Regions from separate parts of the Oceanobacillus sp. NCCP-135 genome, predicted to be linked through region 2. Evidence: a T-box and tRNA genes for the amino acid it is inferred to sense, from the RefSeq annotation. Region 2 holds a T-box; the other holds one or more tRNA genes.
What was found. A T-box is a leader RNA that pairs with one kind of tRNA and senses whether it is charged. The one in region 2 lies ahead of AC6HVZ_RS03640 (valine--tRNA ligase), so its partner is inferred to be a tRNA-Val.
Positions count from the first base shown of each region.

Region 1: it encodes a tRNA-Val, which carries the amino acid that the T-box ahead of AC6HVZ_RS03640 (valine--tRNA ligase) is inferred to sense. The anticodon was not compared.

Region 1 covers NZ_BAAKSZ010000032.1:4,182-15,290, reverse strand. The annotation lists gene AC6HVZ_RS16910 (YwaF family protein) at 1-711, opposite strand, end outside; gene fabI (enoyl-ACP reductase FabI) at 796-1,572, opposite strand; tRNA gene AC6HVZ_RS16900 (tRNA-Glu) at 1,842-1,916, shown strand; tRNA gene AC6HVZ_RS16895 (tRNA-Val) at 2,081-2,156, shown strand; tRNA gene AC6HVZ_RS16890 (tRNA-Thr) at 2,189-2,264, shown strand; tRNA gene AC6HVZ_RS16885 (tRNA-Tyr) at 2,313-2,397, shown strand; tRNA gene AC6HVZ_RS16880 (tRNA-Gln) at 2,408-2,482, shown strand; tRNA gene AC6HVZ_RS16875 (tRNA-Lys) at 2,833-2,908, shown strand; gene AC6HVZ_RS16870 (hydroxymethylglutaryl-CoA reductase, degradative) at 3,224-4,513, shown strand; gene mvk (mevalonate kinase) at 4,510-5,484, shown strand; gene mvaD (diphosphomevalonate decarboxylase) at 5,484-6,461, shown strand; gene AC6HVZ_RS16855 (phosphomevalonate kinase) at 6,475-7,596, shown strand; gene rocF (arginase) at 8,161-9,063, shown strand; gene AC6HVZ_RS16845 (aspartyl-phosphate phosphatase Spo0E family protein) at 9,849-10,001, opposite strand; gene sigW (RNA polymerase sigma factor SigW) at 10,152-10,715, shown strand; gene AC6HVZ_RS16835 (zf-HC2 domain-containing protein) at 10,731-11,109, shown strand, end outside.
Region 2 covers NZ_BAAKSZ010000003.1:162,876-173,984, forward strand. The annotation lists gene AC6HVZ_RS03610 (uroporphyrinogen-III synthase) at 1-35, shown strand, start outside; gene hemB (porphobilinogen synthase) at 25-1,005, shown strand; gene hemL (glutamate-1-semialdehyde 2,1-aminomutase) at 1,028-2,317, shown strand; gene spoVID (stage VI sporulation protein D) at 2,749-3,786, shown strand; gene AC6HVZ_RS03630 (hypothetical protein) at 3,849-4,862, shown strand; gene AC6HVZ_RS03635 (YszA family small membrane protein) at 4,859-5,047, opposite strand; T-box leader at 5,194-5,426, shown strand; gene AC6HVZ_RS03640 (valine--tRNA ligase) at 5,668-8,322, shown strand; gene AC6HVZ_RS03645 (ATP-grasp domain-containing protein) at 8,372-9,241, opposite strand; gene AC6HVZ_RS03650 (ATP-grasp domain-containing protein) at 9,225-10,127, opposite strand; gene AC6HVZ_RS03655 (bifunctional folylpolyglutamate synthase/dihydrofolate synthase) at 10,330-11,109, shown strand, end outside.

The DNA of each region.
Region 1 (11,109 bases), on a different contig from region 2:
GGGTCCGAAAATCCTGGAGATCCCAAACAACAATAGAAAAACACCTAAGCTTAACAAACAAAGATTCACATAATACCAAATCCCACTCCCTAGCAAATCAAGTGGAGTACTAGCCGTCGGTGTAGCAGATAAATAAAGATAATTCGAACCCAGCCAAGGATTAACAAGAAATCCTATAATAGCAGCATAAATAAGTAATGATCCATAGGCCTGCATCGTCAATCTGAAAGTAATCTTCACCGAACTCATAAGCAGGAGAAAAACACTCACCCATGAAATAGCCGTATGATGGATAAAAAACTTCCAAAAGCGAAAATGTGGGAAATCCAAAGGCAGTTCTGGTGTTACCAATGCTGCAAAAGCAGGGATGAAACCGATAAAAAAAGTAAGATTAATCAACGTTTTATTATGTGTAACAAGGGCAATCGCTCCGGTGATACTCGCAATCCCACAAAGATGCAGGGGGATATGCTCCCGCAAACTCCATATTCCATTCGTTATTGTATAAATCTGATAGGATATTTCCGATAAAACCAGGATGGCAAATAAAGACCAACGTAAAGTATTGTACAAAATCGTGTTATTTTTGACTTTTTTATATGTAAGCAATAAAAGAATAAGGCCAATAAGATAGATTGTCAGCATGATGATGTGGCTGGTTCCAAATGTGATAAAAGGCTCACTGAACTGCTCGTTAAACCAATCTCCCATTAAAAACCCCCCTAATAAAAACAGATACACATTACTCTATATATATGTAATAAGTATCTGCTTCAGTTATTATTCTGTTAAAATTTAGCCGCCAATAATGTGATATCCCGAATCAACATGTAAAACTTCACCGGTGACTCCCCTGGAAAGCTCACTAACTAAGAATAGGGTTGCGTCGCCGACCTGATCCTGATCGACATTTCTGCGTAAAGGAGCTTTTTCTTCAATAACGCCCGCTTTTTCATTAAATCCGGACACCCCTTTAGCGGATAACGTACGAATAGGGCCTGCAGAAACCGCATTTACACGAATACCATATTTACCTACATCTTCTGCTAAATAACGTACACTGGCCTCTAAAGACGCTTTAGCGACACCCATGACATTGTAGTTTTTAATGACTCGTTCTGAACCAAGATAGGTTTGTGTAACAATGCTGCCACCCTCAGTCATCACTTCTTTAGCAGCCTTTGTTACTGCTACTAATGAATAGGCACTAATTTCCTGAGCTAACAAGAAACCATCACGCGAAGTATCAGCATATTCACCTTTGAGTTCATCCCTGTTTGCAAAAGCTACGGAGTGTATCAGTCCATAAATCACGCCAACTTTTTCTTTGATTTCACCAAAAGCCTCTGTGATGCTTTCATCGCTTGCAACATCACATGAAACAATTAATTTCGGTTCGATTTCACTTTTTTCTAAAAGCTTTACTAATTTTTGATAAGATCTTTCCTGCCTATTTGTAAAAATTAAATTAGCACCTGCATTATGTAGTGATTTTGTAATCCCCCACGCAATGCTTCGCTCGTTTGCGACCCCCATAACTACTATATTTTTGTCTTGTAATAATCCTGCCATGTTGCACCTCCAAAATGTATTTCTATTATATATAGTATAACTTACCTTTTTCGATTAAAGAAACCATTGTATAACAAAAGCTGACTTTTAAACCATCCTTCCCAATAAATTATACATGTTTCAACAATAACTGCATTTTTATAAAAAAAAACAGATTTTCCTCTTTACAAAGTTTGCATAACTGGTTATAATAAAATTCGTTGGTTTGAGACGAGTTTAAAAAAAGTGTTAAAAAATACATGTTGTCACTATTTACTAAGCCATTATATGGCCCGTTGGTCAAGCGGTTAAGACATCGCCCTTTCACGGCGGTATCACGGGTTCGAATCCCGTACGGGTCACCAATTTTTTTAAAAAAGGTATGTCTAGTATGGGATGTCCTGGACCTATGCTTACTCGTTCAATCATAAACATTTTCGCAACACATGCAATAGCACACCCTTGAAAAAGAGAAACTTATTTTCTGCATGCGAAGTATATTCAGGAAGTTTTACTTATCCTGTGTGTCGGAGGATTAGCTCAGCTGGGAGAGCACCTGCCTTACAAGCAGGGGGTCGCAGGTTCGAGCCCTGCATCCTCCACCATCTTTATTATCATATAACCGTAAATGAAATAAGCCGGCCTAGCTCAATTGGTAGAGCAACTGACTTGTAATCAGTAGGTTGGGGGTTCAAGTCCTCTGGCCGGCACCATGATTAATTCTTGCGTATATTTTTATATAAATAGTGCACAATATTTGCGGAGGGGTAGCGAAGTGGCTAAACGCGGCGGACTGTAAATCCGCTCCCTCAGGGTTCGGCAGTTCGAATCTGCCCCCCTCCACCACTTTTATTGTTGGGCTATAGCCAAGCGGTAAGGCATCGGGTTTTGATCCCGTGTATCCTAGGTTCGAATCCTAGTAGCCCAGCCACTTTTTTGTTTTTATGGGTTTTAGATTACATATTTTAAAATTAGGAATTATAATGAAGATAAGCTGTTAGCCAGTCGCATACATTCTGAGGATCTACAAAGTGCAGGTATGCGAGGAGTGCTGTATCACCGAAATTGCTTGCAACATGACGAGCATTCAAGATATACGCTCTTTAAAGCTTAAGAACACTCATAAAACATGAGCCATTAGCTCAGCCGGCAGAGCGACGAGCAACACTTCTACCGAGTAAGCTACGAGTAACCCCGATGCACTAAACATCCTTGAATAAGCTAGAAGAAGTAGGGGTCACTGGATGAGCGCATATACAACGCAAGTAAACATTAAAACATGAGCCATTAGCTCAGTCGGCAGAGCATCTGACTTTTAATCAGAGGGTCGGAGGTTCGAATCCTCCATGGCTCACCATTTTTTAATTAATAAATGAAGGATTTACATTATATATAGAGGACTATCAAATAAAACAAGGTTGTCATAAAAACTGCAACCTTGTTTATTTGCATTTTATACTGTTTTTTAACATAATAGATACAGTAATTTTTTTACATGAAAAGAATACCTCTAAATAAATATGATGAGGCATATTTTTAGTGAAATCCATGTTTTTCTACTGCTCTAAAATGGTACTTTCGTGTTATAATTATAAATTAGGAAAGTAATATAAAGAAAATTGATGATATCCTGTGTTATATACAATTATGATTTATAAAAGGATGATTTAGTATGAATACTTCCAGAATCCCTGGTTTTTATAATAAAACTGTTGACGAACGAAGAGAATTAATCATGAATATGCATACTTTTTCAGAACAGGAAAAAGCAGATTTGCTTTCAATAGAAGCACTCCCGGTAGAAACCGCAGACAAAATGATTGAAAATGTTATTGGAACTTTTCCCTTGCCACTAGGTTTAGGATTGAATTTTTTAATAAATGGGAAAGAATATGTAGTACCAATGGCAATTGAAGAACCTTCTGTAGTTGCATCGGCAAGTTATATCGCTAAAATTGTAAGAGAAGCAGGAGGCTTTACCACTGAGGCAACGGAAAGGGTTATGATTGGTCAAATTCAAGTAGTGGGATGCCCTGATATTCATGCTGCTAAAGAAGCGCTTTTAAATGAAAAGGAATCTTTAATAGAAGATGCCAATGCTGCTTATCCTAGCCTTGTAGCTAGAGGTGGGGGGGCAGAGGATCTGGAAGTAAGAATATTAAATGAAGCAGCTGATTCTGCCTATAGTCAAATGCTCGTTTTACATTTATATGTAAATACATGTGATGCAATGGGCGCAAATATTATTAATACAATGGTGGAGTCTTTGGCGCCTATAGTCGAAAAACTGACTAAAGGAAAAGTTTATTTACGAATCTTATCGAATTATGCAGATAAATGTCTTGCGCATGCCCGTTGTGTTATTCCACCAGCATTGCTCGAATCGGAAGGTTTTACTGGAGAAGAAGTTAGGGACGGTGTTGTACATGCCTTTGAATTTGCAGCATCCGATCCATATCGTGCCGTTACGCATAATAAAGGAATTATGAATGGGATTGATCCGATTGTAATTGCAACAGGGAATGATTGGCGAGCGGTAGAGGCAGGAGCTCATGCATACGCATCTCGCAGTGGACAATATAGTTCCATGACTAAATGGTCTGTCGATGAAAAGGGGAACCTAGTAGGGGAATTGGAATTGCCAATGTCTATAGGTACAGTTGGAGGTTCCATTCGAGTTCATCCCATGGCCAAAACCGTCCATCGTATTTTGGATGTTGAATCAGCACAGGAATTAGCGCAGGTTATCGTTTCGGTTGGATTAGCGCAAAATCTTGGGGCGTTGAAAGCATTAGTAACAGATGGTATTCAAAAAGGACATATGGCATTACATTCTCGCTCTGTTGCGATGGCAGCAGGGGCTACTGGGGAGATGGTTGATATCATTGCAGAACAGTTGATTAAAACAAAAGAAATCCGTGTCGGAAAAGCTAAAGAATTGGTGGAAAATTATACAAAATGAGTGCAGAAAAAGTAACAACAACAGAACAAACAGCTATAGGTATAGCTCATAGTAAGTTAATTTTAATAGGAGAGCATGCGGTTGTGCACGGACAGCCTGCAATCGCTATTCCTTTTCCATTAGTTGGTGTAGAGACGGTTATTGAACATGTTCCTGGTACTGCTAAAATTGACAGTACATTTTATTATGGACCACTTGAGCTTGCTCCGGCGGCATTAAGTGGAATTGTTAACTGTATTAAAGGTACATTAGATTATCTTGAATTACCATGTCAGGATTTGTTAATTCGAATTAAATCTTCTATACCACCTGGCAAAGGTTTAGGATCGAGTGCTTCTGTGGCGATTTCTGTAGTACGTTCCTTATTTAATTTTTCAAATGAAAATTATACAGACGAAGAACTACTGAGGCTATCTAATATTGCAGAAACATATGCGCACGGATCACCGAGCGGGATTGATACACTTACGATTACATCGGAATCTCCTGTATGGTATGAGAAAGAGCATCCGATTAAATTTATTAAACTTAGTGACGATTTTCATTTTGTTGTGGCAGATTCTGGAAGGGTTGGAGATACACGTTTGGCGGTGGAATCTGTAGCGGGTTTATTAAGATCTGCGCCTAGGAGAATTCAGCGAAAACTAGATCGTATTGGTGAACTGACCCATCAGGCAAAACATGCTTTAGAGCGAAAAGGGAAGCATATATTAGGACAAATGCTAAATGAAGCCCAAAAAGAATTGGAATCCTTAGGTGTGAGTGATACAGGGTTGAACAGACTGATTCAGTTTGCGCGTAAAGAGGGTGCTTTAGGTGCGAAGCTTACAGGCGGCGGTAATGGCGGCTGTATTATTGCATTGGCCCAAAATGAAGTTCATTCCAGACAGCTAGCAGAAAAATTAAGAAAGTTCGGGGCAAATGCTGTGTGGCCATTTGTGCTGAAAAAGACAAATAAAGGGGAAGAATGATGAAGGCTACAGCAAAAGCACATACAAATATTGCCCTAATTAAATATTGGGGTAAGCGCCAGGAAAAAATCATCCTGCCTACAAACAATAGCCTTTCCCTAACATTGGATGGATTTTATACAACAACAACGGTTGATTTTCAGGAAGAGTTAACAGAGGATTTATTTACGTTAAATGATCAGCCTATTACAGGCATACAGTATGATCGTGTTGCAAAATTTCTTGATCTTATCCGAGAAACTGCAGGAAAATACAATTTATTTGCACATGTTAAGTCAATTAATGAAGTGCCGACAGCAGCAGGGTTTGCATCTTCTGCATCTGGGTTTGCTGCACTAGCTGCTGCAGGATCAAAAGCAATTGGACTTGGTCTTAGTGATCAGGAACTTTCCCGAATAACACGACAAGGATCTGGTTCAGCCTGTCGCTCTATTTACGGAGGATTTGCTGAATGGGAAATGGGGAAAAACGCCGATGGATCTGATTCGTATGCTGTACCTGTAGCACCTGCAGATCATTGGGATGTTCGAGTAGCTGCGGTTGTTTTAACGGCTAGAATGAAAAAGGTATCCAGTCGTGAGGGAATGAAGCGGACAGTAGATACCTCTACCTTTTATTCGGGGTGGTTAGACAGTGTACCTCAAGATTTGCGGCAGATAAAGGACGGGATCAAGCATCGTGACTTTGAAATAGTCGGGCAAATAGCCGAGGCTAATTGTTTAAAAATGCATGCTACAACATTAGGGGCAAATCCTCCGTTTACATACTGGCTTGATACAACGATGGCTGTCATGCAAACTGTACAGGCGATGAGAGCAAAAGGAATTCCAGCTTATTTTACAATTGATGCAGGTCCGAATGTGAAAGTGTTATATTTGCCGGAAAACGAAAAAAATGTCGAAAAAACACTCCGTAATATTCCTGGTGTAACAGATGTAAGATTGAGTAAACCAGGTCAAGGAGTAACCTATCTGTAGGGGTTGAAGGATATTGCCTAATACACCAATGACCATTAAAGTACCAGGAAAATTGATGATAGCTGGAGAGTTTGCTGTTCTTGAACCCCACCATAAATTAGTTGTAATGGCAGTTGACAGATTTGTGTACGCAACATTACAACGTAGTAATGAGAACAGCCTTTCATTACAGGATTTTAAGCTTCATGATCTACACTGGGAATATAAAAATAATAAAGTAACGATTCTTTCAGAGGATAGGCGCATTCACTTTGTAGAAGATGCCATGACAATAGCATTGAATTATTTACGGGAGAATGAAATTACTCCACCACCTTTCAGTATAGTAATCAAAAGTGAGCTTGATGACGCTTCTGGTGTTAAATATGGTTTAGGATCCAGTGCTGCAGTAGTTACTTCTGTTATTAGCGCTATATTAAAAAAACATATAAATCGTGAGCCATCTGCTGCAATCATTTTTAAACTTGCAGCAATTTCGCATGTAAAAACACAAGGGAATGGCTCTGGTGCGGATGTAGCAGCATCATCATACGGAGGATTTCTAAAGTATTCTTCCTTTCAAGCCGCATGGTTAAAAGAGGCATATCATAACACGGCGACATTAACAGAACTTCTTGAATTGGATTGGATTTATTTTTCATTACAGCCGCTTGAATTACCGGACAATGTTTACGTATGTATCGGCTGGACAGGCGAGCCTGCTTCCACGAAGAAATTAGTCGATGAAATTTTAAAATTAAAGGTAGACAATCCCGCACAATTCCAACAATTTTTGACTAGTAGTGATATTGCTGTGGAGAAGTTTATCAAGGGTATGAAGGAACAAGACACTACCCTATTACTAGAGGGCGTGAAGCAAAACCGGCATGCACTAGCCGCTGTAGGTGATCAGGCAAATGTGGCAATTGAAACACCTTTATTGAGTAAGCTATGTGATTTAGCTGAAGAGTATGGGGGAGCAGGGAAGCCATCAGGAGCAGGTGGTGGCGATTGCGGTATTGCGTTTATGCCATCCAAAAAAGATGCACAGCATTTAATAGAAGCGTGGGAACAAGTGGGTATTAAACCACTAACTTTAAAGGTAAATCTAAATGGTGCAAGCATCGTTGAAGACGGAGAAAATAATAGATTATAAATGAATCGGGTAGCCTATCAAAAGATTGGTGCCTGATTTTTTTATAGAAAGACGTTCAAAAAGTCCGGCAAAAATGACACATCGAATTTCTTCGTTGGCTTGCTTTTCCGTTCCTCACGTATTAATTGCATACGTTCCGGTACTCAAAGCTACGCCGCCTCGAACTTCTCGGTCCTTTTTATCCACCTTTTTGAACAAGCAATATAAAAAAATTTACTACGGATAAGGAAGAAATTCAAATAAACAAGTTAATTTTTTACTGAGTTCTACTTATCTGTTTTTTCCCGCTAGAAAGATGCGGTAGTATTTTTTATGGAATAAGAATGTATAGAATAAATTGGCCTTTCCGCTGATTTATTCAAATCTAGCTCTGATCTCGGGAAAGATGCTTTAGCTTTTTTTATTGTACTAGGGTAGGGAGGTTGTGCAACGGGGATTTCGTCATTAAGGCTTGACGTTAAGCTAAGTTTTCTAGTGGCAATTTTTGCATATATATACATATTAATGTTAAGTTGAGTCATTCTCCTCACTTCAGTTAAAATAGAAAGAAAGGAGGCGTTTACATTGAAAAATAAACTATCGATAATAGGAGTCCCGATGGATTTAGGTCAGAGTCGCCGTGGGGTTGATATGGGACCAAGTGCCATGCGTTATGCGGGGGCAATTGAAAAATTACAGGAACTGCAAATGGATACATTTGATTTAGGGGATATTCCGATAAATCATCCAGATCCAAAAAAAACAGAAAATGAGGGTAGTTTGAAAAATCTTAAGCAGGTAACTGAAGTCAACCTGGAACTTGCAGAAATGGTTGATCAGCAAATTGAGAAAGGCCACTTCCCATTAATTTTAGGTGGCGATCATAGCATTGCGATTGGTAGTCTTGCTGGAGCTTCTAAGCATTATGAAAATTTGGGGGTTATTTGGTATGATGCCCATGCAGATTTGAACTCCGGTGAAACTTCACCATCAGGAAATATTCACGGAATGCCTTTAGCGGTCAGCCTGGGGATAGGAGATGAAGAATTAACGAATCTTTATGGTTATTCACCAAAAATCAAACCGGAAAATATTGTAATTGTCGGTGCCCGATCACTGGATCCTGGGGAAAGAGAATTAATTCGCAAAAAAGGAATGAAAGTATTTACAATGCACGAGATAGACAGAATGGGAATGCCGAAAGTAATGCAAGAAACGATTAATTATTTAAAAGCGAGAACGGATGGAATTCATCTAAGCTTAGATCTTGACAGCTTGGATCCTTCTGAGGCACCCGGCGTAGGAACACCAGTGCTTGGAGGAATAACCTATCGTGAAAGCCATCTGGCTATGGAAATGCTTGCTGAAGCAGATATACTAACATCTGCAGAATTTGTCGAAGTAAATCCAATTTTGGATGAAAAAAATAAAACCGCAACAGCAGCGGTAGCATTATTGGGATCGTTGTTTGGAGAGAAACTAAAATAATCTAAAGAATGCTTTCTGAAAGACTTTTAATTTTTTTACAAGGTAAAAAAAACGGCGTACGATCAGAGAAAAGCATTATATATGGCCGTTAGTGCCAGTATCGGTTCTGTTCGGGCGTAGAGAAGCGCTCTATTGGACAGAATGGCTATGAAAAGTAGAAGTTTTGTCCGTGAGAGACGCTTTCAAGGACAGAATGGCTATGAAAAGTAGAAGTTTTGTCCGTGAGAAGCGCGCTCAAGGACAGAATGGCTGTGAAAAGTAAGAGTTTTGTCCGTGAGAGGCGCTCTCAAGGACAGAATGGCTATGAAAAGTAGAAGTTTTGTCCGTGAGAGACGCACTCAAGGACAGAATGGCTGTGAAAAGTAAGAGTTTTGTCCGTGAGAGACGCACTCAAGGACAGAATGGCTATGAAAAGTAGAAGTTTTGTCCGTGAGAGACGCGCTCAAGGACAGATCGGCTGTGAAAAGTAGAAGTTTTGTCCGTGAGAGACGCACTCAAGGACAGAATGGCTATGAAAAGTAGAAGTTTTGTCCGTGAGAGACGCACTCAAGGACAGAACGGCTATGAAAAGTAGAAGTTTTGTCTATGAGCAGCCCTCAACTTGGATAGATTTTTGTATCGTATCTTACGTTGTAGTTTATAGCCAATGTGGGGCTTACATTAAGAGAAATTAGAAAGGAGTATTAAAAAAGACATAAATTTCAGTTCATCTGGAATTTCATGTCTTTTTACCCTATTGTATTTTCTTTGTCTGTATATTCATAGAAGTAAGCCTGATCATGTATCTATTGGGCTTTCGTTTGATATTCGTTTATAAGTTTGTCCAACTTCATACTAGACGAAACGACAACTTCTGAAGTTAATTCATGTGTACTACCCAGTGAGATCATTTCTTTACGGCATTTTTCGATTTCCTTTAATAATATTAATTTACCCACAAAACTTGCCTCCTATCTAGTATACTATATTAAGAAAATACCCATGTTTTTGCAATAGTAAACTAAAAAAACTTTTATAAATTTTTCATGAAACCTTTTGGTAGTCAGTTTCGTAATATAACTACCGCAGGAGTAAGCGGAGGTACCCGTATGGATCAAATGATTAGAGATAAAATAAAACAGGTGAAAAAAGGGGATCAATCTGCATTTGAGGATGTGGTCTCATTCTTTCAAAATAAGATTTACCAGCATTGTTTTCGGATGCTTGGTAATGTGCACGAGGCGGAGGACATAGCACAGGAAGCATTTATTCGTGCTTATGTTAATATTCATTCGTTCGATGATCGCAGGAAGTTTTCGACGTGGTTATACCGAATTGCCACGAACTTAACAATTGATCGAATTCGAAAGCGTAAACCGGATTATTTTCTGGATGCGGAGATAAAAGGGACGGAAGGATTAGATATGTATTCCCAGCTCGCAAGTAAAGAGCGGTTGCCGGATGAAGAGGTGGAGAGCATTGATTTGCAAAGGTATATCCACCAGGAAATCTCAGGACTTCCACCGAAATATCGCAGTATTATTATATTGCGTTATTTGGAAGAATTTTCGCTTCAAGAAATTAGTGAAATCTTAGATATTCCACTAGGCACGGTGAAAACCCGAATACATCGAGGAAGAGAAGCTTTACGGAAAAAGCTTCGTCACGTGTAAAGGAGTGTATTCCACATGAATTGTGATAATCAATTAATCAAGCTGATGCATCGCTATTTAGATGGTGATTTAACAAAAGAAGAAGAGACAACATTACAGAGGCATTTAGAAGAATGCAAGGCATGTCAGAAACATTTTCATGAATTGAAACGAACAATTGCCCTTATTCAAAGTACAGAACAAATTTCAGCACCTGCAAATTTCACAGCTGAAGTTATGAGAAATCTGCCTACCGAAAAGAAAAGTATGAAGTATACACGATGGCTTAAAGCACATCCGATTTTGACTGCTGCTGCAATATTTTTTATATTTATGTTAAGTGGTGTACTTTCAATGTGGAATGAGGATGGTGAACTGGTTGTCTCCAAACAGGAAAATTTGATTATTCAAGGTG
Region 2 (11,109 bases):
TTTCCTCAGAAAGGATAGATGATGATGACAATTAATAGTGAATTTAAACGGCATCGCAGATTAAGATCTTCAGCTTCCATCAGGTCATTAGTACGTGAAAATCACCTGCGAACAGATGACTTTATTTATCCGATGTTTGTTATTGAAGGGAATACCATTAAAAATGAAATAGCCTCAATGCCCGGAATTTATCAAATTTCTCTTGATCTTTTAGTTAAAGAGGTAAGAGAGGTAGCCGAACTTGGGATTAAAGCTATTATGTTGTTTGGCGTAATCCATGATAAGGATGAACAGGGAACGGGAGCTTTTATTGATCATGGAATTATACAGGAAGCAACACGAATGGTAAAAAGTGAATTTCCGGACATGTTAGTCATTGCGGATACATGTCTTTGTGAATATACATCACATGGTCATTGTGGCGTAATTCATCATCAGGATGTGGATAATGATGAATCACTGAAGCTGCTGGCAAAAACTGCTGTCTCACAGGCAAATGCAGGTGCAGATATTATAGCACCATCAAACATGATGGATGGATTTGTTGCTGTTATCCGCAAATCTTTGGACGAGGCAGGCTTCAAGAACATTCCGGTTATGTCCTATGCTGTGAAATATGCTTCGGCCTTTTATGGACCTTTCCGGGATGCTGCAGACAGTACACCACAATTCGGTGACCGCAAGACCTATCAGATGGATCCGGCAAATCGCCTGGAAGCTTTACGTGAAGCTAAATCTGATATTGAAGAAGGGGCAGATTTTCTAATTGTAAAACCTGCATTATCCTATCTTGATATTGTTCGCGAGGTAAGAAATAATTTTAATATACCTGTCGTTGCCTACAATGTTAGCGGAGAGTACTCGATGGTAAAAGCAGCTGCTTTAAATGGCTGGGTAAATGAAAAAGATATTGTACTCGAAAAACTAACTTCCATGAAACGGGCTGGAGCAGACCTTATCTTAACGTATTTTGCTAAAGATGCAGCTAGATGGCTGAACGAATAAATTTGTGGAGGAGTGGTTTTTTGTGAAAAGTTTTGATAACTCAGTGGATGCTTACAAGGAAGCTGTCGATTTGATGCCTGGTGGTGTGAACTCTCCTGTTCGTGCATTTAAATCAGTAGGTATGGCACCAATTTTTATGGAAAAAGGAAAAGGATCAAAAATCACTGATATTGATGGCAATGAGTATATTGATTATGTATTAAGCTGGGGGCCTTTAATTTTAGGACATGCAGATGATAATGTTGTTCGTAAATTAAAAGAAGCAGCCGAAAATGGAACTAGCTTTGGTGCGCCAACTGTTTTGGAAAATAAATTGGCAGAACTTGTGATAGAACGTGTCCCTTCCATTGAAATGCTGCGTATGGTCAATTCGGGAACGGAAGCAACAATGAGTGCACTCCGTGTAGCGAGAGGCTATACAGGAAGAGATAAAATCCTGAAATTTGAAGGGAATTACCATGGACATGGTGATTCATTGCTTATAAAAGCAGGATCTGGTGTTGCAACATTGGGACTGCCTGATAGCCCTGGTGTTCCAGAATCGATTGCAAAAAATACAATTACTGTACCGTATAACGATATGGAAAGCGTCCGGTATGCTTTTGAAAATTATGGTGATGACATTGCAGCAGTTATTGTTGAACCTGTTTCAGGAAATATGGGAGTTGTGGCACCAGTAGGTAATTTCTTACAGGAGTTAAGGGAAATTACCGAGGATAATGGTACGGTACTGATCTTTGATGAAGTAATGACAGGATTTCGTGTAGGATATAATTGTGCACAGGGTCATTTTGGTGTGACACCAGACTTAACTTGTTTGGGTAAAGTAATTGGTGGTGGCTTACCGGTTGGGGCATACGGTGGCAAACGTGTAATCATGGAAAATGTTGCACCGGCAGGAATGATATATCAAGCAGGAACTTTATCCGGTAACCCATTAGCAATGACGGCAGGCTTTGAAACATTACATGCATTGGATAGATTATCTTATGAGAAGATTAATAAAAAAGTAGAAAAATTAATGGATGGTTTTAAACAAGCTGCGAAAGACTTTGATATCCCACTCCATATTAATCGTGCTGGTTCGATGTTTGGTGTGTTCTTTACAAATGAGGAAGTTATAAACTTTGAAACTGCTCAAAAATCAAACCTAGATTATTTTGCCCAGTATTATCGTGCGATGATAGATGAGGGCATCTTTTTACCGCCATCTCAGTTTGAAGGATTATTCCTCTCAACTGCCCATACAGATGAAGACATTGGAAAAACAATTCAAGCAATACGTAATGCGTTTTCGAAAATTGAAAAGTAAATTGCTATTAAAAAGCTATTTCAGACTGGAGTAGCTTTTTTTATTACGCATTAATGGGCTGTAATACCCCCACCTCCAAGCGTGAGAAATCCCAAACGTGAAGGTGGGGAGGGCCTTGTGTCATACCCTTGTGGTAAAAACAGCCTGTAAATTTCCTGATTCTGATCAAGGGTCTTTAGGTCATATCATGAGGTACTAACATTCAGTGGGGGAGGAAGGGAAACCCCCACTGAATGAAGTTTCACTTTATTTGAGTTATTTGTAAGGTTGGTTTTAAAGAGAGTTGTTTTTTTTATACACAAGTAACCCCAGTCCCAAACATTCAGAATGAAGACTTTCATTTCATAAGCATAACCTCCATTTATCTCTCATATAGATAATTAAGACATATAAGCTTATGGAATATATATATGTTGAAGGGAGGAAATCATTTGTCAAATGATCAACCGGTGTTCAGTTTTGAATTAAACGAATCGCTTTATTTTGAAAAAGGACAGGAAGTTGCAGAAATGAGAGGGGTTTCCCTGGACCCGGAAATATCCATTCAAGCTTTTAATGAGTATATTTCGATAAGGGGTGTAATCGAATTAAGTGGGGAATATCTTAAGGTGGCATCAACAGAGGAAAATGACCAACCGATGGATTTTGAAGATTATCATTCAAAGCGTTTTGTAGAAACCGTTGTAGATTTGGAAGAAGGTAATGCAGCGTTTACCCATCGGTTTCCTGTTGAAATAACTGTACCAACATATAGAGTAAATGATATTAATGATGTAACGGTGTACATTGAATCATTTGATTATGAAATACCAGAACCAAGCCAGCTGAAATTGTATTCTACGATTGAGATTCATGGAATTAGTGATCCATCTGAAGAATCACCTGAAAACGTGGAAGCAAAGGAATCTCAAGCAGAAGCGCTCTCTATGGAGAGAGAAGCGAATGATTCATTTAATTTTGAAATAAAACAGGAAAAAGATACGGATGATGAACTTGAACCAACGATATTAAATCCATCAGATATTCCCACTTTAAAATCGGAAGAGGAAGAAGGAGATGATTCTACAGAAGAAGCCCGTTGGAAAATTAAACAACAGTCTCAATCATTGAAGGAATTTTTTGATGATTTATCTTCTAAGGAAAGTGCGCTTGATTCTTCTCCAGAGATCATTGATGATCCCTCGCCATCTTACAATGATTCAGACGAAGCACCAGATGCATATGAAGCTATGGAAAATCGAGCAGAAGAAATGGAAGATGTTCGTTATCTAGCAGATATGTTTAGAAGCTCAGAGGAAGAACAATACACACAAATGAGACTCTGTATTGTTCAGGAAAAAGATACGATTGAGACAATTGCTGAACGCTATAAAATAACAACATTACAATTGATAAAACAAAATAATTTAGCTGAAGCATATGAAGTTTCTGAAGGTCAATTACTTTATATTCCAAATAAGAAAAAGTAGAAATGTTACCCCTTGGTCTTATTCAAGGGGTATCCAATTTATTCCAGGTGGTGAAATAAACGATGGATAGAATAAAAAAAGTGCTGCAGGCCTATTCCATTTATCCGCTCACTATAATTAAAGTAACAGAACGTATTTATCGAATCAGTGATGGGCAACGGGAGTATGCTCTCAAACAAAGCTCCATGTCCGATGGTAGTGTAACAAATTGGGAATATGCCTACCAGCAGGCTTTTTCACATAATCTATCAAGTATTTTACCAGTTTATTTAACAAATGGTGGAAATTTATATATAGAAATAGAAAAAAGTATCTTTTATTTAACGCCATGGATAGATAATATGGAGATGAAGATAACTAAACAATCAATTGAGCAATTTTATCGCAATGTAGGAAAACTACACGTAACAACAAAACAAGAGCAGGTGGTTCAGACGGAAGTTTGGCAACATCATTTTCAAGCATATAAGAAGTTTTGTCAGGATACAGCAATAAATCTATTTGGTTTTGTAGAAAAATTTGAAAAGAATCAGTATATGTCACCATTAGAGTTACTTGTTTGTACACAATTTCGGGAATTGGAGTATGGATTTAAGGAAATAAATAAACGGATTGAACAATTTATTAATCTGGAAGCAGAAAAAACAACCTGGAATTATAGTTTATGTCACGGAAATTTAAGATTTTCTCATGTCTTAGCTGCAGGACAATTCTATATAATTAATTTTGAAAATGCTACATATGAAAATGCTGTTATCGATTTAGCTACATTTTATAAAAATGAAGTCGCTGATTATGATTCACAGACAGAATTACTGATTGATTTATTCTCTCTTTATATGGAAGTAAATAAATTAACCATAAATGAATTGCAGTTACTTGCCATTCATTTGTTAGATCCGACAGAATATTGTTCCATTGTTCAAGACTATGTGAATGGTAATAATCAACATTCAATCATTGAGAATGTTATTCAATTACAGCATGCCTATCGTAAAGTTTTATTCGGAATACAATTATCTAACCATATTGAGGATGAATATGAAACAATCTCACTTGATGATCTTGAAAGTTAAATCCATTCTAAATAGAAAGCAATAAACAGTCCGACTAACAGTCCCAGTAAAAATACATCAAGAGTAGTTGGAAAAAATAATGTACGCAGTAGTTGAAAAATCAGAATGGGTAAAGTAACCTTTTCAATAACAAAAATACAGTGTCTTGCCCATGGTGGTAGTCGATATCTATAATACCTCGCCACTTAAATCACCTCTTTCCAAAAAAATCACTTCCCTTTCTTCGTTTTATTTAATATGATATGTATAGAGATAGTTGTTTTGTGCAAAAACTGTGATAATAGTTGACGACAGATAAAGTTATCGATAGAATAAAAAGTAATCATTATAATTAAATGTGATGATCGGGAAGAGTACAAAATAGACACCTACAGAGAGGGGAATAAGAGCTGAAAATTTCCCAGGAAAAGCTATTTTGGAAGGTCGCCCATGAAGCAGCTTCTTTGAAACTGAAGTAGGAGAATGCCGGCAGCTCGCCGTTATCAATCAATTGAGTGTACAAGTGCTTTTATTCACTTGTAAACAAAGGTGGTACCACGGAAATAAACCCTTTTCGTCCTTTTATTAAGGATGAGAAGGGTTTTTTTGCGGTAAAGAAAATGTATTCATATTCCTTTCTGCATGAGTGCATAAGTAATACTTCGAAGCAAATTCAGGTCGTAGATGAAAAGTGCTTTTTCGCCTGAACGAAAGTCTACTTCAAAAAGCGGGCACTCGAGAGTATAAGAATTTCCAGGAAAGCAAAATTCGCTTTGAAGAATCTCTTTTGGACTGACAATTTTTTCAATATTAGGAGGTAGCTAACATGAACGAAAATAAGACAGCGTCACTGTCATCAAAATATAATCCACAGGCAGTGGAAAAAGATCGCTATCAATTTTGGTTACAGGGAAAATATTTTGAAGCAACTAAAGACAAGGAAAAGGAGCCGTATTCCATTGTCATCCCACCACCAAATATAACTGGCAGACTACATTTAGGTCATGCATGGGATACAACGATGCAGGATACGTTATCCCGAATGAAACGTATGCAGGGATATGATGTGTTATGGCTTCCAGGGATGGATCATGCTGGAATTGCAACACAGGCAAAGGTGGAAGCAAAACTGAAAGAACAAGGAACAAATCGTTATGAATTAGGGCGAGAAAAGTTTATTGAGACAGCATGGGAATGGAAAGAGGAATATGCTAACTTTATTCGATCTCAATGGGAAAAGCTTGGACTGGGACTTGATTATTCCAGAGAACGATTCACTTTGGACGATGGACTGTCTGATGCGGTAAAGGAAGTTTTTGTTAAGCTATATGAAAAGGGACTTATTTATCGTGGTGAATATATTATTAACTGGGATCCGCAAACAAAAACTGCACTCTCAGACATTGAAGTTATTTATGAGGAAGTTCAAGGAAAATTTTATCATATGCGCTATCCGATTAAGGATAGTGAAGAAACAATTGAAGTTGCTACAACACGTCCAGAAACGATGTTAGGTGATACAGCAGTAGCAGTGCATCCTAAAGATAAACGTTACAAGCACTTAATTGGTAAATCAGTTGTATTGCCAATTGTAGGGCGGGAAATTGAAATTGTTGCTGATGATTATGTAGATATGGAGCTTGGGTCAGGTGCTGTAAAAATTACTCCAGCACATGACCCAAATGATTTTGAAATTGGAAATCGTCATAATCTAAAGCGTGTGCTTGTAATGAATGAAGATGGATCTATGAATGAAAATACAGGAAAATATCAAGGCCTTGATCGTTTTGAATGCAGGAAGCAGATTGTGAACGATCTTCAGGATATTGGTGTATTATTTTATATTGAAGAAAGAGTCCATCAAGTTGGCCATTCAGAGCGCAGTGGAGCGGTTGTTGAACCCTATTTATCTACCCAGTGGTTTGTTGATATGCAGCCATTAGCAGATGCAGCAGTAGAACTGCAGCGTAGTGAACAAAAAGTGAATTTCGTTCCAGATCGCTTTGAGCATACGTATTTAAACTGGATGGACAACATCCGTGATTGGTGTATTTCACGTCAGCTTTGGTGGGGGCATCGAATTCCCGCATGGTATCATAAGGAAACGAAGGAAATTTATGTTGGTAAAGAAGCGCCAGCAGATAGTGAAAATTGGGAGCAGGATGAAGACGTATTGGATACATGGTTCTCTTCTGCATTATGGCCATTTTCAACCATGGGCTGGCCTAATACGGAGTCAGAGGATTTTAAACATTACTTCCCAACAAATGTACTCGTTACAGGATACGATATTATCTTCTTTTGGGTAGCAAGAATGATTTTCCAATCGAAACAATTCACCGGTGAAAAACCATTTAAAGATGTCCTTATTCACGGTTTAATTCGTGATGCGGAGGGGCGGAAAATGAGTAAATCACTTGGTAATGGTGTAGATCCGATGGATGTAATCGAAAAGTATGGTGCAGATTCTCTGAGGTATTTCTTGCTAACCGGATCTACTCCAGGGCAGGATTTACGCTTCCATTGGGAAAAAGTTGAGTCTACCTGGAATTTTGCCAATAAAGTATGGAATGCGTCTCGCTTTTCCTTGATGAATATGGAAAACTTCACTTATGAGGATATTGATTTATCCACTGAAAAATCGTTAGCAGATAAATGGATATTAACCCGATTAAATGAGACGATAGAACTTGTAACAAAAAATACAAATAAATATGAATTCGGTGAAGCAGGTCGCCATCTGCATAACTTTATTTGGGACGAATTATGTGATTGGTATATTGAAATGGCTAAACTTCCGTTATATGGTGAAGATGAGACTAAAAAGAAAACAACTCAATCTGTACTAGCATATGTTCTTGATCAAACGATGCGTATGCTTCATCCATATATGCCGTTTATTACAGAAGAAATCTGGCAACAGCTGCCACATCAAGGTGAATCGATCACCGTTGCTAAATGGCCACAAGTGCGAAATGAATTTCATGACGTGGCAGCATCTAAAGAAATGAAACGACTTGTTTCGATCATTAAATCTGTTCGTAATATACGGGCAGAAGTAGATACACCAATGTCTAAACAAATTAAACTTCTAATCCAGGCTGAAACTTCAGAAGTTGTAGCAGAGCTTGAGAATAATCGTGACTACTTGGAACGTTTTTGTAATCCTCGTGAATTGACGATTGCAACCAACGTTACTGTTCCTGAAAAAGCTATGTCAGCAGTTGTGACAGGGGCTGAAATTTACCTTCCACTTGAAGGGTTGATTGATTTTGAAAAAGAAATAGATCGCCTAAAAAAAGAATTGGATAAATGGACAAAAGAAGTAGAACGTGTACAGAAAAAATTATCTAATGAAGGTTTTGTTAAAAAAGCACCAGAGGCAGTCGTAAATGAAGAAAAACAAAAGGAAAAAGATTATCTCGATAAGCAAGCTAAAGTGAAAGTAAGATTGAATGAATTAAAACAATCAGCAGAATAAAATTTTTACTTGAAGCGGAATTTCATGAATCAATAGAAATTCCGCTTTGCTATATTTTTGATTTTATATGTGACACATATTTTCGAACAATATTTATATTACTAACAGCACTAAGTGTTCTAGAACCTACAACATCTTCTATTTCATTAAATAGAAGATCACCATTATAATCGATTAAAAAATCAATGCCCACCATGTCAAAATGAAAGTAATTGATTATTTTCCTGATAATTGCTAGCTCTTGCTCATTTAGCTTATACAACCTTGCAGAACCACCGAGCTTGAAATTAGCACGGAAATCATTATTGCTTTCTCTTAAAACTGCACCGATAATTTCTTTACCAACAATAAAAACACGCAAATCTTTTCCAAGCTTTACATTACTGGTTTGAATAATAAAATCATTTGAAAGCTTCCCAATTGAAACTTCCCAAGCTTGTCGATCATCAATAAAATATACTTGTTTACCTCCTCTGCCTGAAGATTCTTTCACAACAAAGGGAAAAGGGAATGGGATAGTTGTGGGGATATTATCTTTTTTAAAATATAATGTATCTACCATTGAGATCCCAAGATCATTTATATAATGATGGGTAAGTGCTTTATCATTACAGATACTTGAAATAATGGATGAATTGAAAACAGTGATATCACATGCTTCCAAATGCAGGCTTAACAATGGGTCTATTGTGCGAACAATGGCGAAATCAGGTTTAGAAATGGCTTTTCCATCCATGTTAATTATCCGCTCGTTACCAGTAATCCCAATCGTCACTTTTTCTCTTATGATAAGCTTGAGTGATAAATTTTGAAGTTGTGCCTCTTCAATAAACCAATCAATAAACGATTGATTAACAGCTACGTCTTCCTTCTTATAGATCAGCCAGCCGTGCGCCATCTTTTCACCTTCGTTCTTCATTTAAATGATCAAGTATGTAGTCCATAATAAAATCAGCTACATTAATTCCCGTACAATCATACATATTATGGATATGAGCATTTGAGTTTATCTCACAAATTAATGGATTATTATCCGGACCAAACAATAGATCAACTCCGGCAAAATCAGCTCCGATTGCTTTGGTTGCAGTAACTGCTAATGTCACTTCCTGCTCCGTAGGTAGATAAGCCTTCATCGTGCCACCTGCTGTCACGTTTGCCCTAAAGTCATTCGCTGACGTTCGTTCCATTGCTGCCACAACTTTATCACCTACAACATGTAAGCGTAAATCTCTTCCATAGCTTGATGCAATAAATTCCTGAAATATGAATGCTTTTCCTTGTAATTCGTTAATCTTTTTGATTAATTCCTCTTCTGTATGTATTAAATAAACCTGCTCACCAAAAGATCCAAAGGCTTCTTTTACAATCATAGGCCACCCTAGTTTTTGGATTGCTAGCTGTATGGTTTCATTATCAAGCATTCCATTGGAGAAAATTTTTGGAGCAATTATTGTTTTCGGTATAGGCAGCTTATTTTGTGCTAAATATTGATATGTAGCAATTTTGTCATCGCTTATATGAATGGACTCTGCCGAATTAAAAACAGGTACTCCCATTAATTCTAATTGCTTTGCGAGATAGATGTCTTTATCGGCGAAAACAACATAATCAGGTAATTGATTTTTTTCTTGCTGTAGAAATTCTAATGAATCAATTCCTAGGAAGGAAAGCAATTCATTGTTTTTATAAATAATTGTGGTACTATTTTTCTTAGCTGCAGCGGATTGTATCCACTCAGCAAAATCTAAAAATTTATTTCCTTGCAAATTTCCGTTGTATATAATCCATCCTTGTTTATTCAATTTATGATATCCTTTCTGCTATACTATTTATTAAAGACTTATTTCGTAATGATAGTTGCACTTTAAGTTCTTGGATGATATAAAATGTGACGTAATTTTAGGTTTATTCCAAAGCTTGTGCTGCCGGTGGGACGAGTAATTGCAGGCACAATATTTTAAAAAACAGTCAAATTAATGGATGTAAAGAAAGTGGTGTACATAAATGTTTGAAAACTTTAAACAGGTAGAGACGTTTTTTGAAACTCGAAAATCCCTTGGAATTAAGCCTGGTTTGGATAGAATTAAACGTTTACTAGGATTACTAAATAATCCTCAAGACAATATCCAAGCCATTCATATTGCAGGAACCAATGGCAAGGGTTCGACACTGCAGTTTATAAAGAATGCGCTTAAGAGTAATGGCTATAATGTAGGTGTGTTTACATCACCTAGTTTTTCTGGTTTAGCCGGCCATATAGGATTAAATGATACCATCATATCAAATGACTCATTTATAACTTTATGTAATGAAATGTATCCTGCGATTAAGCAGCTGGATCAAGAAAATATGTCTCCAACTGAATTTGAAATTATTACGGCACTGGCATTTTTGTATTTTTCAAAGCAGGTTGATTTTGCCCTAATTGAAGCAGGTATGGGTGGGCGTGAAGATACAACGAATTGCTTCCGACCCATTATGTCCATTATAACAAATATCGCAATGGATCATACTGATTTTTTAGGTAATACATTAGAAGAAATAGCATATCATAAAGCTGGCATTATAAAAGAGGACGCATCGGTTATTGTAGGTGAAATGGAGGAAGCCGCACAGGCAGTTATTGTAAAAGAAATTCAAAATAAAAAGACAAATAGTTACCATTTAGGACAAGACTTTACATATAAACATATCGATTATAACACAGCCTATGGGGTACAATATTTCTCATGGAATAGAAAAAAAGACCGGCATAGCCTGACTTTAAAGATGCTTGGAGAACAT